One region of the Nocardioides sp. CPCC 206347 genome, then DNA from elsewhere that is predicted to be linked to it. Evidence: riboswitches for the same ligand, from Rfam matches in the RefSeq annotation. Region 1 holds a riboswitch; the other holds the start of a gene.

The links. Region 1 has a riboswitch for thiamine pyrophosphate ahead of ACOACQ_RS19485 (thiamine ABC transporter substrate-binding protein). Riboswitches for the same ligand answer to the same signal wherever they lie in the genome.
Region 2: it holds a riboswitch for thiamine pyrophosphate, as region 1 does, so the genes downstream of both, thiE (thiamine phosphate synthase) here and ACOACQ_RS19485 (thiamine ABC transporter substrate-binding protein) in region 1, are expected to answer to the same signal.

Annotation. Positions count from the first base shown of each region.
Region 1 is NZ_JBMCYZ010000006.1:24,712-33,655, forward strand. Features, by position in the region: gene ACOACQ_RS19460 (NADH:flavin oxidoreductase) at 1-637, shown strand, start outside; gene ACOACQ_RS19465 (diacylglycerol kinase) at 696-1,814, shown strand; gene ACOACQ_RS19470 (SDR family oxidoreductase) at 1,811-2,647, shown strand; gene ACOACQ_RS19475 (MBL fold metallo-hydrolase) at 2,657-3,727, shown strand; gene ACOACQ_RS19480 (spermidine synthase) at 3,730-5,736, opposite strand; TPP riboswitch at 5,793-5,899, shown strand; gene ACOACQ_RS19485 (thiamine ABC transporter substrate-binding protein) at 5,895-6,971, shown strand; gene ACOACQ_RS19490 (ABC transporter permease) at 6,968-8,617, shown strand; gene ACOACQ_RS19495 (ABC transporter ATP-binding protein) at 8,617-8,944, shown strand, end outside.
Region 2 is NZ_JBMCYZ010000001.1:1,236,466-1,245,409, reverse strand. Features, by position in the region: gene ACOACQ_RS05950 (fumarate hydratase) at 1-552, opposite strand, end outside; gene ACOACQ_RS05945 (choice-of-anchor P family protein) at 649-1,938, opposite strand; gene ACOACQ_RS05940 (FAD-dependent oxidoreductase) at 2,127-3,239, shown strand; TPP riboswitch at 3,205-3,314, shown strand; gene thiE (thiamine phosphate synthase) at 3,313-3,915, shown strand; gene ACOACQ_RS05930 (FAD-dependent oxidoreductase) at 3,921-4,949, shown strand; gene thiS (sulfur carrier protein ThiS) at 4,927-5,133, shown strand; gene ACOACQ_RS05920 (thiazole synthase) at 5,130-5,918, shown strand; gene ACOACQ_RS05915 (thiamine phosphate synthase) at 5,915-6,478, shown strand; gene ACOACQ_RS05910 (hydroxymethylpyrimidine/phosphomethylpyrimidine kinase) at 6,475-7,146, shown strand; gene thiC (phosphomethylpyrimidine synthase ThiC) at 7,143-8,855, shown strand; gene ACOACQ_RS05900 (YdeI/OmpD-associated family protein) at 8,903-8,944, opposite strand, start outside.

The DNA.
Region 1 (8,944 bases):
GCCACTTGAGCGGCGAGCCCGCCTCGCCCGGCAGGTCGCTCGCGTCGTACGCGAGGAAGTGGGGGACGCGGTCGCGGTGACCGCGAAGATCTCGGTCTCCGACGGCTTCCCCGGCGGTGTGACGACCGAGGCCGGCATCGAGTTCGCGCAGCTGCTGGAGGCCGACGGCCACCTGGACGCGCTCCAGCTGTCGGGCGGGTCGTCGCTGATGAACCCGATGTACCTGTTCCGAGGCGGGGCTCCGGTGAACGAGTTCGCCGCCACGATGCCGCCGCTCGTGAAGTGGGGGATGCGCACCCCTGCGGGCCGCAGCTTCCTCAAGGAGTACGAGTTCGAGGAGGCGTACTTCCGCGCCAAGGCGCTGGAGTTCCGGGCCGCCGTGTCGACGCCGCTGATGCTGCTCGGTGGCATCAACCGCCTCGAGACGATGCAGCAGGCCATGGCCGACGGCTTCGAGTTCGTCGTGATGGGGCGCGCGCTGCTGCGCGAACCCGACCTGGTGAACCGGCTCGCGTCCGGGGCCGTGGGCGGCGGGATCTGCATCCACTGCAACCGGTGCATGCCCACGATCTACTCCGGGACGCGTTGTCCCGAGTGGGGTCCGGGTGAGGTGATTCCCGTCGCCGCCCTGCGGTAGCGGGCTCGAGACCCACAAACCCTTCCGCAAGACTAGAACCTGTTCTACATTGGCTCGCATGTCGCAAGCCATCCCCGAGAAGCCACTGCGTGTCGTCGTCTGGTCCACCGGCACGATCGGTCGCCACGCCATCGCCGGCGTCGACGCCCATCCCGACCTCGAGCTCGTCGGCGTCTGGACGTCCACGGCCGACAAGCACGGCAAGGACGCCGGGGAGCTGGCCGGCCTCGATCGCGAGCTGGGCATCAAGGCGACCACCGATCGCGACGAGCTGATCGCACTCCGTCCCGACTGCATCGTGCACGGCGCGATGACCGACGACCGGCTCTTCGAGTCGATCGAGGACCTGACCGGGTTCATCCGCGACGGGGTCAACGTCGTGTCCTCCGGGCCGGTCATCCTGCTGCACCGCGACGGCACGCTGCCCGCGGAGATGATTGACGGGATCGACGAGGCCGGTCGTCAGGGCAACGCCAGCCTGCACGTCAACGGGATCGACCCCGGCTTCGCCAACGACGTCCTGCCGCTGGTGATGACCAGCCTCAGCCAGCGGATCGACCACATCAAGGTCAGCGAGATCGCGGACTACTCCACCTACTACCAGCCCGTCGTCATGAAGGACATCTTCGGCTTCGGCCAACCGATGGACACCCGCCCGATGCTCTGGGAGTCCGGCATCCTGAGTACGGCGTGGGGCCCGGTCGTGCGCGTCATCGCCGCCGGCCTCGGGGTCACCCTCGACGAGCCGCTCGTCGAGGAGGTCACGCGCCGACCCGCCCCGCGCACGGTCAAGACCCACTCGGTCGATGTCGAGGAGGGCGCCATGGGCTCGGTGCTGTTCCGGGTGATCGGCACCGTCGACGGCGTCCCGCGGATCACCCTCGAGCACGTCACGCGCACCGACGCCGAGGCCGAGCCGGACTGGCCGACGCCGAACGAGGGCGACGGCTGCTACCGGATCGAGATCACGGGCGAGCCGTGCATGAAGGTCGAGTTCACCCACCACGGCGAGCACGGTGACCACAACGTCTCGGGGATGATCGTCACCGCCCAGCGCCTGATCAACGCCGTCCCGGCCGTCGTCGCGGCCCGGCCCGGTCTGCTCACCGCGCTCGACCTCCCGCTGGTCACCGGCCGCGGCCTGGTCACGACGACCCCGACCAACGGAGCATCATGAGCATCCTCGACAGGTTCACCATCACTGACCACGTCGCTGTCGTCACCGGCGCCGGTCGCGGTATCGGTGCCGCCACGGCCGTCGCGCTCGCCGAGGCCGGTGCCGACGTCCTGATCTCGTCGCGCACCGAGGGTCAGCTCAAGGACGTCGCGGCACGGATCGAGTCCGTCGGGCGCCGGGCGGTCGTCGTACCCGCGAACCTGGCGCACACCGACGAGGTCGCCGGTCTCGCCCAGGCGGCGTACGACGCCTTCGGTCGCCTCGACATCGTCGTCAACAACGTCGGTGGCACGATCCCGAACGCCTTCCTCGACACCGACGTGGCCTACCTGGAGGAGTCCTTCCACTTCAACGTCGCCACGGCGCACGCGCTGAGCCGCGCTGCCGTCCCGCTGATGCTGGCCTCGGCCGGCGACGGACGGCAGAAGTCGATCACCTCGATCAGCTCGATGATGGGCCGTACGGCGGCCCGCGGCTACCTCGCGTACGGCGTCGCCAAGGCGGCGCTCGCGCACTGGACCCGGCTCGCGGCAACCGACCTGTCCCCGAACATCCGCGTCAACGGTGTGTACGTCGGCTCGGTGATGACCAGCGCCCTGGAGTTCGTTGCGGGCGTCCCCGCGATGAAGCAGCAGATGGAGGAGGCCACTCCCCTCGGCCGGATCGGCGAGGCGGAGGACATCGCCGCTGCGGTGCTCTATCTCTCCTCGCGTGCGGGCCAGTTCGTCACCGGCAAGCTGCTCGAGGTGGACGGCGGAATCCAGGAGCCCAACCTCGACCTGAACCTCCCCGATCTGGTCCCCACCGGACGACCTTCAGAGACCCCTTCCTAAGGTGGTCCCATGACCACGGGAGGCATTGCAACCGGCCACGCGTTCTCGCCGGACTCCGGCCGCTACTGGGCGGACGAGGGTGCCTGGCAGGTCGCCGACGGGATCTACCGGATCCCGCTGCCCCTCCCGATGGACGGTCTCAAGGCGATCAACGTGTACGTCGTCCAGTCCGACGACGGGCTGACCCTGATCGACGGCGGCTGGTCGATCCCGGTGGCGCGCGAGCTGCTCGACAAGAGCCTGCGCTCGATCGGCTCGGGCTTCGGGGACATCAAGCGCTTCCTGGTGACCCACGTGCACCGTGACCACTTCACGATGGCCACGGTCCTGGGCCAGGAGTTCGGCGCCGAGGTGGTGCTCGGCATCGACGAGAAGCCGGCGCTCGAGCTGTTGCACCGTGCCGCAGAGGACGAGCTCGGCGAGAGCCCGTTCCTCGGCGTGCTCCGCACCGCGGGTGCCACCGAGATCGCCGAGCTGTGGGCGGCCGGCCACGATGGCGTCCTGCCGGACGCCGTCGACTGGGCCTTCCCCGACCTGTGGCTGGAGGGGGACCGTTCCTTCGAGGTGGGTCGCCGGACCATCGACGCGGTGCACACGCCCGGCCACACGCCCGGCCACTACGTCTATGCCGACAAGGTCGAGGGCGTCCTGTTCGCCGGCGACCACGTGCTTCCCACGATCACGCCGTCGATCGGTTTCACGGTGCCCGCGGTCGAGCAGCCGCTGGGACAGTTCATGTCCTCGCTGGCCCGTGTGCGCACCCTCCCTGACCTGCGCATCCTCCCGGCACACGGCCCGGTCGCGCCGTCGTCGTACGCCCGCGTCGACGAGCTGCTTGCCCACCATGAGACCCGGCTCGACCAGAGCCTGACCTCGCTGCGCGCCCGCGGCGACGTCACCTCGATCGTGGTCGCCCGCGACCTGGGCTGGACGCGTCACGAGCACGCCTTCGACGACCTCGACATCTTCAGCCAGGGGATGGCGGCGATGGAGACCAAGGCGCACCTCGACCTGCTCGTCGCGCGGGGACAGGCCACCGCGACCGACCAGGCCGACGGGGTCGTCTACACCGCGACCTGAGGTCAGCGCAGCACTGCGAGGAGCGACGCGTGGTCGTCGCTCCACGCCTGTTCGGCCGTGCCGGTCAGCGTCGTCCAGCTCGACTTCGCGACGAGGGTGTCCGCCAGGCCGCCTGCGGGGCTCAGGGCGATCCAGGCCGATCGGACGCCGAGGGGCTTGCTGCCACCCTTGCCGATGGCTGCGTGCCAGCCCAACCGCTCCGCGGCGCCCGCGATCACCGGGGCGAGGTCGAAGTACAGGTTGCTGATGTGGACGGCGATGGAGCCGCCCGGCCGGATCCGGGTCGCGTACTCGGCGAAGGCCTCGGCTGTCAGCAGGTGCACGGGAATGGCGTCCGAACTGAAGGCGTCGAGGACCAGCAGGTCGGTCGTGGCGGGCGCGAGTTCGGCGACGCGGAGGCGTCCGTCGCCGGTCGTGGTCTCCACGGCCGCAGCGGAGTCGGCCAGGAACGTGAAGTAGCGCCGGTCGTTCGCGATCCGGACCACCTCGGGGTCGATCTCGATGAACCGGATGGTCTGTCCCGGGAGGCCGTAGGCGGCGACGGTGCCCGTCCCGAGGCCGACGGCCGTGATGTCGACGAGGTTCGTGCCCACTGTGTCGAAGACGTCGCCGAGCGGACCGTTGCGGGCGTAGTAGCTGGTTGGTTCCGTGCGTTCCCCGGGATTGCGGGACTGGAAGCCGTGCACGGTGGTTCCGTGGCGCATCTCCACGAGGTCGGGCGTCTGCACCACGACGTAGGAGCCGTAGAACGTCCGCGAGCGAGCGAGCACCTCGCCCTGCGGGAGCGAGACGAAGGCGCCGACCGCGAGCACGGCCGTCATCGTCAACGCGATCCAGCGGGTGGCCCCCAGGGCGAGCCACAGGAGCGGTACGCCGGCAAGGACCAGCGCGTACTCGATGACCCGGTCGAAGACCAGCGGAGCCAGGAGTCCGTTGAACAGGCCGCCGAGCGCGCCGCCCACCGACACCACGACGAAGAACAGGGTGAGGTGGTCGGCCGCGGGCCGGTCGGCCGCGAGCAGCGCGTGCGCCACGTAGGCGACCACCCCGAGCATCGCGAGATGCGTCAGCACGGTGAGGGGCAGCGGAAGCACGCGTTCGCCGGCGGTCAGGGCCCGGGTGGCGATCACCAGCACGACGGCGACGGCAGCCGCGGTCCCGGGCCGCCTGCGCCCCGCCCCCGCGAAGGCGATGACGAAGGTGGCGAGGTAGATCGCCAGCGGGACGACCCACAACAGCGGCACCGGAGCCACGTCCGTGGTCAGGTGGGTGGTCACCCCCAGCATCAGCGACGACGGCAGGAAGGCGAGCGCCAGCCACGTCAGCATGCGGCGGACCGCCGGTCGTTCGGAGTGCTCGACGGGCGCGTCGGTGCGATGCCCCTGGAACGCGACCACGCCGCACGTCGCCACCAGGACGAGGAACCCCAGGAACGCCCACGACCACAACGTCCGCTGGTCGCCGAGGCTGAGGTGCGGCTCGACCGCGAACGGATAGGCCAGCAGGCCCACGAAGCTGCCGACGTTGCTGGCGGCGTAGAGGAAGTACGGGTCCCGGGCACGCGGCACGTCGAGCCACGAGTACCACCGCTGGAGGACCGGACCGGTCGTCGTGAGCACGGCGAACGGCAGGCCGATCATCACCAGCAACGTGCGGAGCAGCCAGAAGACCGGCGACGACTCCGGGGTCGCGTCGGACGGCAGCGCGAGCGGCAGGACGAGCAGGGGAAGCAGCAGCAGCGGTGCGAGCGTGAGCGGCTGCCCGCGCGGGCCCAGCCGCGACGTCAGGTGGACGAACACATAGCCGAGCAGCAGCACGACCTGGAAGAACAGGGTGCACGTCGCCCACACGCTGGCTGCGCCGCCGTACGACGGGAGCAGCATGCGGGCAGCCATTGGCTCGACGAGGAACAGCAGGGCAGCTCCGGCGAACGCCGTGACGGTGTACAGCACGGCGATCGGATGGGTGCGGAGCGCAGGGGCACCGTCGCGCGCGATCACCGATGTCACCGCGTCACCCTAGGCGGACCGGCGCGGATCGGGACCAGTCGATCGGTTACCTTTTGTGGGTACGACAGGGGAGCACCGAAGGGTGCTGAGAGTGCGGATCCGCCGCAGACCCTCTGAACCTGCTCCGGTTAAGACCGGCGAAGGGAGTCATCTTCATCATGCGTGCACGCATCCACTCCAACGGCCACCTCATCGGCATCGCGGCGGTGGCCCTGCTGGCCTCCGGTTGCTCCCTCGTCAGCAGTGAGAACGACGGCGAGCCCGAAGCCACGGACAAGACCGTCACCCTGGTTGCCCACGAGTCCTTCGCCCTGCCCGACGAGCTCGTCGCTGCGTTCGAGAAGGAGTCCGGCTACACCCTCGAGATCAGCAAGCTCGAGGACGCCGGTGCGCTCACCAACCAGCTCGTCCTCACCAAGGACGACCCGGTCGGCGACGTCGTGTTCGGTGTCGACAACTCCTTCGCCACGCGCGCGGTCGACGAGGGCGTCTTCGCGTCGTACGCGCCAAAGCTGCCTGCGGGCGCCGGGAAGTTCGAGCTCGAGGGCGACGACGACGATGCGCTGACGCCGATCGACAACGGCAACGTCTGCGTCAACGTCGACGACGCGTGGTTCAGGAAGCAGGGCATCCCTGCCCCGACCAGCCTCGCGGACCTGACCGAGCCGGCCTACAAGGACCTGTTCGTGATCCCCGGCGCCAGCACCAGCTCGCCCGGCCTGGCCTTCCTGCTCGCCACCATCGAGGAGTACGGCGACGAGTGGCCCACCTACTGGGAGGACCTGGTCGCCAACGGCGCCAAGGTCGTCAAGGGTTGGTCGGACGCGTACTTCACGGACTTCACCTTCTCCGGCGGCGACCGCCCGATCGTCGTGTCCTACGACTCCTCGCCTGCCTTCACGCTGAACAAGGCCGGCACGAAGTCGACGACCAGTGCGCTCCTCGACAACTGCTTCGAGCAGGTCGAGTACGCCGGCGTCCTCCGGGGCGACGAGGACCACGAGACCAACGTGGCCGGTGCCGAGGCGGTCATCGATTGGCTCCTGAGCCCGGAGGTGCAGGCCGCACTCGCGCCCTCGATGTATGTCTTCCCGGTCGCCGACGGCGTCGAGCTGCCCGCCGAGTGGGCGACGTTCGCGAAGCGCCCCCAGGGCACCGAGCAGGTCGCTCCGGCCGACATCGCCAGCGAGCGCAAGGCCTGGCTGGAGGAGTGGACCGAGATCATCTCGCGATGAGCGGTGCCGCCGGGGTGGGCAGGAAGGTCGCGTTCGCGGCCCTTGCTGCCGTCCCGGTGGCGGTCTTCGCGGTCTTCTTCGTGCTGCCCGTCGGCGCGATGCTCGAGCGTGGCCTGTGGCCCGAGGACCGCTTCGATCCCGGAGCCGTGGTCGACGTGCTCACGCGGCCCCGGACGGGGCGGGTGCTCTGGTTCACGGTCTGGACGAGCACCGTCGCGACGGCGACCGCGGTGCTGCTCGGCGTCCCTTGCGCGTACGTCCTGCACCGGTTGCGGTTCCGCGGTCGCGGGCTGGTGCGCGCGGCCCTGCTGGTGCCGTTCGTGCTCCCGACGGTGGTCGTCGGTCTCGCCGTCCGTGAGCTCATCTCGTCGTCCGGTCCGCTCGGCTTCCTCGGCCTCGACGGCAGCCCGGTGGCGATCCTGATCGGCCTGGTGTTCTTCAACGTCGCGGTCGTGATCCGCACGGTCGGCGTGGCCTGGGAGGGCCTCGACCGGCGCCCGGGGGAGGCCGCGGCCGCACTGGGCGCTGCGCCGTGGCAGGTCTTCCGCACCGTCACCTTCCCGGCGCTGCGCCCGGCGATCGTGTCCGCCGCCAGCGTCGTGTTCCTGTTCTGCGCGACCGCGTTCGGTGTGGTCCTGGTGCTCGGCGGGGTGCGGTACTCCTCGGTCGAGACCGAGATCTACCTGCTCACCGCCGACCTGCTCGACCTGCCCGCAGCGGCGGCCCTGTCGCTGGTGCAGATGGTCGCGGTCGTCGTGCTCCTGGTCGTGGTGGAACGCCTGCGTGCCGTCCCCGACCCGACGGTACGACGATCCGTGGCTGCCCCTGCGCGACCGCAGGGTCGTGACATTCCAGCGGTCGTGGTCACCGTGCTGACCTTGCTGGCGGTGTCGCTGCCGATCCTGACGCTCGTCGTCGCGTCCTTCCGGAGCGACGGTGCCTGGACCCTCGACTCCTACCGCGCCCTCGAGGGATCGGGCGACGGACTGCTCCAGGTGTCGGTCACCGACGCCCTGGTCGCGTCGTTGCGGATCGCGGTCGACGCGACCTGGATGTCCCTGTCCCTGGGCCTGATCGTTGCGTTCGTGGTGACCCGGCGGACCCGCACGCGCGCCGGACGCCGGGCGCGCACGGTCCTGGACGGGTTCTTCATGCTGCCGCTCGGGGTGTCCGCGGTGACCCTGGGCTTCGGATTCCTGATCGCCCTCGACGAGCCGCCGCTGGACCTGCGGTCCAGTCCGCTGCTGGTGCCGATCGCCCAGGCGCTGGTCGCCCTGCCGCTCGTGGTGCGCACCCTCGTCCCTGTCCTGGCCGGCATCGACGACCGCCAGCGCCAGGCAGCGGCGTCGCTCGGGGCGTCGCCGTTGCGGGCGATCCGCACCGTCGACCTGGCCGTGGTGTGGCGTCCCCTGCTCGCCGCCGCGGGCTTCGCGTTCGCGGTGTCGCTGGGGGAGTTCGGCGCGACCTCGTTCATCGTGCGTCCGGCCGAGCCCACGCTGCCGGTGGCGATCTACCGGCTGCTCAGTCATCCCGGTGCCCTCAACTACGGCACCGCCATGGCAGCCTCGGTCGTCCTGGCCGCGGTGACCGCGGCCGTCATCCTTGTCGTCGAGCGGCTGCGTGTGCCGGGAACGGGGGCGTGGTGATGCTCGACCTCAAGGGCGTGACCGTCATCTTCGACGGCACCCGTGCCGTCGACGCCGTCGACCTCTCCGTCGCCGATGGCGACGTGCTGGCGGTGCTCGGCCCGTCGGGCTGCGGCAAGTCGACGTTGCTGCGCGCGGTCGCCGGCCTCGAACCTCTCGCAGGCGGGTCCATCGCGTGGGAGGGCCAGGACCTCGCCGACACCCCGACCCACCGCCGTGGCTTCGCCCTGATGTTCCAGGACGGCCAGCTCTTCGACCACCTCACCGTGGCCCGCAACGTCGGCTACGCCCAGCGCCTGCGCGGTCTCCCGCGCCACGAGGTGCGGG
Region 2 (8,944 bases), on a different contig from region 1:
CTTGTACTCCGGCCCCTTCTCGCCCTGGGCCGTCGAGTAGAGCTCGATCTGGGCCGGCAGGTTGGTGCCGGTGTTCTTCTCGTCGTACGTCGTCAGCGGGGCGAGCTGGCTGTAGCGCAGGTTCAGCTTCGTGTAGGCGTCGTACACGCCCCGGCTGATCGCCTCGCCGTCGTCGGCGCCGGTGAGGACGCCTTCGGACTTCTTGCCCATCACGATCGCGGTGCCGGTGTCCTGGCACATCGGCAGCACGCCGCCGGCGGAGATGTTGACGTTCTTGAGCAGGTCGAGCGCCACGAAGCGGTCGTTCCCCGAGGCCTCGGGGTCGTCGATGATCTTGCGCAGCTGCTTGAGGTGCGCCGGGCGCAGGTAGTGGCTGATGTCGTGCATCGCCTCGGAGGTGAGCCGCTGGATCGCGGCCGGATCGACCTGGAGGAACGTGCGGCCGTCAGGCCCCTCGACCGTCGAAACGCCTTCGGTCGTGATCAACCGGTAGGGGGTGTCGTCCTTGCCGGTCGGAAGGAGGTCGGAATACCGGAACTCTGCGTCAGCCACGACTACCGAGGATATCGCTGATCCGGAATGACGAAGGGGCTGGGTCGCATTGCGACCCAGCCCCTCAGTTCTTTGCGTCTACTTGATCAATCCCGATCAGGGAGCTGCGGCGATCGGCGTGATCGAGGTGCTGGCCACACCGAGCTCGATCACGGCACCGACCGGGAGACCGGCCTGTGCGGTGCTGAGCGTGATGCGCACGCCGTCGATGCGGTTGAGGTACGCGCCGCCCGGGTGCTTGCGCTGCAGGTTGATCGCCACCTCGCCGAGCCCGGCCACGTTGATGACCGTGTTCGGGGAGACGTTGATCGGGATCGTCTTCCCGGCGATCACCAGGTTGACCAGCTCCATCTTCATGTCACTGGTCCAGACGCCGTCCTGCAGCTTGCCGCTGGCCGTCACCTTGATGGCGGTGGCCTTGATCAGGCCGCCGAGCAGGTTGAGGCCGGCGGTCCTGTTGGTGTTGACGATCTCGGCGTTGCCGAAGACATCCCTGGTGGAGGTCGTCGTCGAGGTCACCACACCGGTGGTGAGGACACCGGGGACGTTCACTCCGGCGGTGGTGTTGGTGAGGGTCTTGCCGTTGCTGGAGCCGTACGGCGTACCGACGCGAGCGGTCGGGTCACTGATGACCTGGATGCTGTCGCCCACCGAAGCGTCGACGCGGGTGCCGTAGGCCGTACCGGAGAGACCGGCGCCCGAGGACGGGTCGACCTCGGAGAGGTACTGGTTGACCGGGTTGACCAGGATCGTGACGCCCGCCGGGTAGCCGCCGCGCGGCTGGAGCAGCGTGACGCCGAGCGCCCAGCCGATGGTGCCGGCGGTGCGGTCGACCTTGCCGTGGATCGACATGTTGAGGCTGATGCTGGCAACGCCCGGGATCGTGACGCCGTAGTTCTTCGGGATGTTCAGCGGCAGGTTGACGCCGACGATCTTGATGCCCGCGAACTGGGTGTTGGCGGTGTGCGAGGCGGTGCCGTCAGCGCGACCGACCGTGGAGATCGTCGTCGTGAGGGCGTCGACCCGGATGAGGCCGCCGAGGAGGTCCACCTTGGCGGTGCGCGCCCACGAGTTGAGCGTCGTGGTCTTGGCAACCTTGTTGACGTTCGCGCTGGTGGTGGTTTCGATGGCGCCGACCGAGAGCAGGCCAGCAACATTCGCCGCAGCGGTGCTGTTCTTGGAGGAGGAGGAGTTGGCTCCTCCGGTGACCGAGGACTGGGCCGTGAGGTCTGAGTTGACCAAGCTGTCCTGGACCTTGACGTACGTTCCGCCGGTGCTGGCGGCGTAACTCCACAGAACAGGCTCTGCAGCCTGCGCCGGTGTGGCCGTCAGGCCCGCGCCCAGGAGGGCGAAGGTGACTACCGAGATTATCTTCCGCGCGTTCACGGGACCCCATTCCCATTGATGGCAAGTATTGAGTTACAGACTATGGAGATCACTCTCCGCCTGTTCCTGCCGAAATCCGAGTACTTTCCGCAGATTTAACGAAGGGTAGCCATAGAAGGTCACGCTCGGGAAACCGGTGCGACTTCCGGGACATGGCATAGACCAGCGGATCTGGCTGTTCCACCACCGTGAAGGTGTACGACGTCGTGGTGATCGGAGCCGGCCAGGCCGGCCTGTCGGCGTCGTACCACCTCACCCGGCTGGGCCTCGAACACGTCGTGCTCGACGCGAATGCGCGCCCCGGCGGCGCCTGGCAGCACCGCTGGGACTCGCTGAGCATGGAGGACGTCCACGGGGTCGCGGACCTGCCCGACGCGACGGCGCCCCGGAGCTCGTCCGAACGGGCGAACGCGGTCCTGCCGGACTGGTTCGCGCGCTACGAGGCGGAGCGGGGCCTGCCAGTCGTCCGTCCCGTCCGGGTGGACCGGGTGACGTCCGAGGGTGACCTGCTGGTGGTGCACGCGGGCGCCCGGACCTGGTGGACCCGCACCCTGATCAACGCGACGGGGACGTGGACGCAGCCGTTCGTGCCGCACTACCCGGGCGTGGAGTCGTTCCGCGGCGAGCAGCTGCACACGGTGGACTACCCCGGCCCGGAGCACTTCGACGGCAAGCGGGTGCTGGTGGTCGGCGGTGGCGCGTCGGCGGTGCAGTTCATCGGCGAGCTCGCGCCCCGGACCGACGTGCTCTGGGTGACCCGGCGTCCGCCCGTGTGGCGTGACCACTTCGACGAGCGCACCGGCCGCGACGCGATCGAGCTGGTCCAGGAACGCGTGCGCGCCGGCCTGCCGCCGGCCAGCGTGGTCAGCGTGACCGGTCTGGGGCTGCGCCCGCAGGAGCAGGAGGCCTCGCGGCTGGGCGCCTATGACCGTCGTCGGCCGATGTTCGCCCGGATCGAGGCTGACGGGGTGCGCTGGGCGGACGGCAGCTTCGAGCCCGTGGACGTGATCTTGTGGGCCACCGGCTTCCGGCCGGCCGTCGCGCACCTCGCGCCGCTGCACCTGCGCAGCGAGCTCGGCGGGATCGCGCTGCTCCAGACCGGCGCCGACGTCCAGACGGCCACGACGGTCGAGCGCGATCCCCGGGTGCACCTGGTGGGCTACGGGCCCTCGGCCAGCACCATCGGCGGCAACCGTGCCGGGCGTGCGGCCGCCGTCGCCGTACGCCGCCAGCTGGCGGAGCTCGACGGTCCGCTATCGTCGGCGACATCCATCCCACGGGAGTCCGCAGCAGCGGGCTGAGAGGGAGCTGAAGCTGCTCCGACCGTCGAACCTGATCCGGCTCATACCGGCGAAGGAAGAGAAGGAGCAGCCCATGCGCTTTTCACCGGTCCCCCGGTTGACCTGTCTGGTCTCCGAGCACGACGACCTCTCGGTCCTGACCCGACTGGCCGAGCTCGGCGTCGACGGGTTCCAGGTCCGGTCGAAGGCGTACGACGCCCGCGGGTTGATCGAGCTGACCCGGACCGTGATCGCTGCGGTCCGTCCGTCCGGGGCGTCGGTGATCGTCAACGACCGCGTCGACGTCGCGGTCGCGGCCGGGGCCGACGGTGCACACCTCGGGTCCGGCGACCTGCCGGTCGCGGTCGCGCGATCCCTGGCGCCGGGGCTCCTCCTGGGGGCGACCTGCCGCTCGCTCGCCGAGGTCGAGAGTGCAGCCTCCGAGGGTGCGGACTACGCCGGCGTCGGGCCGGTCTTCGCCACGACCAGCAAGATCGGGCTGCCCGAACCGCTCGGCACCGCGGGCCTGCGGGGAGTGGTCGGCCGCCTGCCGGTGATCGCGATCGGCGGAATCACTGCCGCTGACGCGGCGGACGTGCTGGCAGCCGGAGCGTCCGGCGTGGCCGTCATCGGCGGCATCTGGCGACCGCCCGATCCGGTCCGGGCAGCAGAGGAGCTCCTCGCGGCGATCGGGTGAGCGGCATGCGCGTCACCGTCCTCGGCGCCGGCATCATCGGCCTGGCCGTGGCCGACGAGCTGATCCGTCGTGGCCACGCCGTCACGGTCGTCGATCCGCAGCCGGCCCGCGGGGCGTCGTACGCGGCAGCCGGGATGTTGAGCCCGGCGGCCGAGGTCTGGCACGGCGAGGAGGAGGTCCTCCGGCTCGGCACGGCCTCCCTCGCACTGTGGCCCGCGCTGGCCGATCGGCTGGGCGTCGAGCTGCGGACCGCCCCCACCCTTCTCGTCGGGTACGACGCCGGCGACCTGCAGCAGGTCGAACGGCAGGTGTCGCTGGTCGGTGGCCTGGGCGGCCGGGCGACGCTGCTCGACCGCGCGGCGGTGCGGGCGTGCGAACCGGTGCTGGCGCGGGTCGCCGGTGCGGCGTCGCTCGCGGGGGAGATGAGTGTCGACCCGCGGGCGGTGTGCGCGGCGTTGCTGGGCAGGGTGGCCGTCGTACCGCAGGATCCGGGCGGAGCGGACGTCGTGGTCATCGCCACCGGCGCGCGCCTGCCGGAGCCGTGGACCGGACTGGTTCGGGGTGTGCGCGGCGAGGTCCTCCGGGTCCGGAGCGACGATCCGCCGACCCACACCGTCCGCGGCTGGGTCGGCGGCGAGCCGGTCTACCTGGTGCCACGACGCAACGGCGAGGTCGTCGTCGGCGCCACCTCCGAGGAGCACCTGGCTCCTCCCGTCGTGACGGCCGGTGGTGTCCACCGGTTGCTCACGGCTGCCCGCACGCTGTGGCCCGGGCTCGATCGCGCCGAGCTCGTCGAGTCGACGGCGCGGGACCGGCCGGCGACGACGGACGGCCGTCCCCTGATCGGGCCCAGTGGTGTCGACGGCGTCCTCCTCGCGGCGGGCCACCACCGCCACGGCGTGCTCCTCGCTCCCCTCACGGCCCGACTCGTGGCCGACCACCTCGACGGCGCCCCGGTCGACCCCTCGGTCGACCCGCGGCGGTTCACCAGCACGCCAGGAAAGGAACGACATGACCATCACGCACAACGGTGAGGCACTGACCCTGGAGGCCCGCGCGACCGTGGCGGACCTGCTCACCCTCCGCTTCGACGACCCGCGTCCCCACGGCATCGCGGTCGCCGTCAACGGCGAGGTGGCGCCACGTGGCGACTGGCCCGGCTGGGTGCTCGTCGAGGGCGACGTCATCGACGTCGTGACCGCGGTGCAGGGCGGATGACGACCCCACGCAGCGATGACCTGGTCATCGCGGGGGAGGTCCTGTCCTCCCGGCTCTTCCTGGGGACCGGGGGACTCCCGCAGGTCGCCCTCGTGGCGCCGATCCTGGCCGCGGCCCGGCCGGCCGTGGTCACCGTGTCGATCCGGCGCACCTCGTCGGTCGGGGAGGGCGGACTGCTCGCGGTGCTGCGCGACGCGGGGGTGCGGCTGCTTCCCAACACTGCCGGGTGCCTGTCGGCGCGCGAGGCCGTGATCACCGCGGAGCTGGCGCGGGAGGCGCTCGAGACCAACTGGGTGAAGCTCGAGGTGATCGGCGACGATCGGTCGCTGCTCCCGGACGTCGTGGAGCTCCTCGACGCCGCCGCGGAGCTGGTTCGGCGCGGATTCACGGTCCTGCCCTACTCCACCGACGACCCCGTCATCGCCCGTCGACTCGTCGACGCCGGCTGCGCTGCCGTGATGCCGCTCGGATCACCGATCGGTTCAGGCCTCGGGGTGCTGAATCCCCACGCGATCGAGGCCGTGCGTGCGGCGGTGGACGTGCCCGTGGTGCTCGATGCGGGCGTCGGCACTGCCAGCGACGCCGCACTCGCCATGGAGCTCGGCTGCGACGCCGTGCTGGCGGCCACCGCTGTCACCCGCGCCGACGACCCGGTCGCGATGGCCCGCGCGCTTCGCCTGGGTGTCGATGCCGGGCGGATCGCCCGACAGGCGGGGCGGATCCCGCGGCAGGCCACGGCCCGCGCCTCCAGCCCCGTCACCGGACGCGTCGGGGCGACCGGATGAGCGCCCGCCTGCTGCTGCTCACCGATCGGACCCTCCTGCCGCCCGGTCGCACGCTGGACGACGTGCTGCGCGCGGCAGCGGCCGGTGGCCTCACCCGGGTCGTGCTGCGCGAGACCGACCTTCCGGACGACGAGCGGCAGGAGATCGCCGACGCAGCCCGCAGCGCCGGCCTGGACGTCATCGCCGCGCATCGGCCGGTCCTGCGGAGCGTGGGACTCCACGTCCCGGCGGGCGCCTCGCCGGCGGTCCGGGCGACGCGATGGGGACGTTCGTGCCACAGCCGGGCCGATGTCGCCCGCGCGGCGAGCGACGGCGCCTGGTGGGCCACCTTGTCGCCGTACACCTGGACGGAGAGCAAGCCGGGCCACGGCCCGCCGTTGCCCGAGGGCGCGTTCACGGGGTACTCCATCCCGACCTATGCGCTCGGCGGCGTGACGCCGGACAACGCGGAACAGGCCCGGAAGGCGGGGGCGTACGGCGTCGCGGTGATGGGCGCCGTGATGCGGTCCGAGGACCCGGGAGCCGTCGTGGCCGCCCTGCTGCAGGCGGTGACGCCGTGACCCCACCCGTCGTCGTCACCATTGCCGGCACCGACTCCGGCGGAGCTGCCGGGATCGCGGCGGACCTGACCACGTTCGCCGCACTCGGTGTCCACGGCGCCTGCGTGGTCACCGCGGTGACCGCCCAGGACACCACCGGCGTGCGCGCGATCCACCCGGTGCCGCTCGACGTCGTCGCGGCCCAGCTCGACGCGGTGCTCGAGGACCTCGACCCGGTGGCCGTGAAGACCGGGATGCTCGGCACCGCCGAGGTGGTCCGCCTGGTCGCCGAGCGCTGCGCCGGACGGATCCTCGTCGTCGACCCCGTCCTCGTCGCGACGTCGGGCGCGGTCCTCGCCGATGCCGCCGTCGTGCAGGCGTATCGGGACCACCTGCTGCCGGTCGCCACGGTGAGCACCCCCAACGAGGAGGAGTTCATCGCGCTCGGCAGGCCCGACCGGCACGGCGTGATCGTGACCCGCGGTGGCGACATCCCGACCACCAACGACCACGGCACCGGCTGCACCCACAGCAGCGCGCTCGCCGCCCACCTGGCGCTCGGCGCCGACCTCGCCACCGCGGCCGAGCGCGCCGCGGCGTACGTCTCACAACAGCTGAATCTCGGCAAGGACTGGAAGCTCGGCCGCGGCCGAGGACCCGTCGCACACATCCAAGGAGAACACCGATGACCGTCCACCCCGCCCACACGCGGATCCTCAAGAGCGACGACCACAGCGACATCGAGGTCCCGTTCACCCGCGTCGCGCTGACCAACGGCGAGACCTTCGACCGATACTGCACCGAGGGCCCCGGCTCCGAGCCCGAACGCGGTCTGCCCCCGCTGCGTGACGGCTGGATCGAAGGCCGCGGCGACACCGGGACGTACGACGGCCGCGAGCCCCAGCTGCTCGACAACGGCCGCGCGGCGCTGCGTCGCGGTGAGGCCCAGGGGGAGTGGCAGGGCGAGCGTCGTGCCCCCCGCCGCTCGACGGGCGCTCCCGTCACCCAGATGGCCTACGCACGCGCGGGCATCGTCACCGAGGAGATGCGGTACGTCGCCGCGCGCGAGCAGTGCGACGTGGAGCTGGTGCGCAGCGAGGTCGCCGCCGGCCGCGCGATCATCCCCGTCAACGTGAACCACCCCGAGTCGGAGCCGATGATCATCGGCAAGCGGTTCCTCGTGAAGATCAACGCCAACATCGGCAACTCGGCCGTGACCAGCAGCATTGCCGAGGAGGTCGACAAGCTCACCCACGCGATCACGTGGGGCGCCGACACCGTGATGGACCTGTCGACCGGCGACGACATCCACACCACCCGCGAGTGGATCATCCGCAACAGTCCCGTGCCCATCGGCACCGTGCCGATCTACCAGGCCCTCGAGAAGGTCAACGGCGAGGCCGACAAGCTCACGTGGGAGATCTTCCGCGACACCGTGATCGAGCAGTGTGAACAGGGCGTCGACTACATGACCGTCCACGCCGGGGTGCTGCTGCGCTACGTCCCGATGACCGCCCGCCGCGTCACCGGCATCGTCAGCCGCGGCGGCTCGATCATGGCCGGGTGGTGCCTGGCCCACCACGAGGAGAACTTCCTCTACACGCACTTCGACGAGCTCTGCGAGATCTTCCGTCAGTACGACGTCAGCTTCTCCCTCGGCGACGGACTCCGCCCCGGCTCGACCGCCGACGCCAACGACGAAGCGCAGTTCTCGGAGCTCCGGACCCTTGCCGAGCTGACGAAGCGCGCCTGGGAGTACGACGTCCAGGTGATGGTCGAAGGTCCCGGCCACGTCCCGCTGCACCTGGTCGAGGAGAACGTCCGGCTCCAGCAGGACTGGTGCCACGGCGCGCCGTTCTACACGCTCGGCCCGCTCGCCACCGACATCGCACCCGGCTACGACCACATCACCTCGGCCATCGGCGCCGCGACGATCGCCATGCACGGCACGGCGATGCTCTGCTACGTCACGCCCAAGGAGCACCTCGGCCTGCCGAACCGCGACGACGTGAAGACCGGTGTGATCACGTACAAGCTGGCTGCCCACGCCGCCGACCTGGCCAAGGGCCACCCCGGCGCCCGCGACTGGGACGACGCCTTGTCGAAGGCCCGCTTCGAGTTCCGCTGGCGCGATCAGTTCGCCCTGTCCCTCGACCCCGTCACGGCTGAGGAGTTCCACGACGAGACCCTGCCCGCCGAGAACGCCAAGACTGCGCACTTCTGCTCGATGTGCGGCCCGAAGTTCTGCTCGATGAAGATCAGCCAGGACGTGCGGGACCGGTTCGGTGCGGACCTCTCGCCCGAGGACGCCGTGCTCGGGATGAAGGAGAAGTCCGAGGAGTTCCTCGAGCTGGGGGCGTCGGTGTACGTCGAGCCGTCGGCCGGGGTCGTCGAGTAGTCCGAGGGGTGTCTCGTCCGGCGCCTGCGGCGCCGATCCCACCTCGGTCAGGTGCGGGGTGCTTCGGCAGCCTTGGCGGCTGCAGCGGC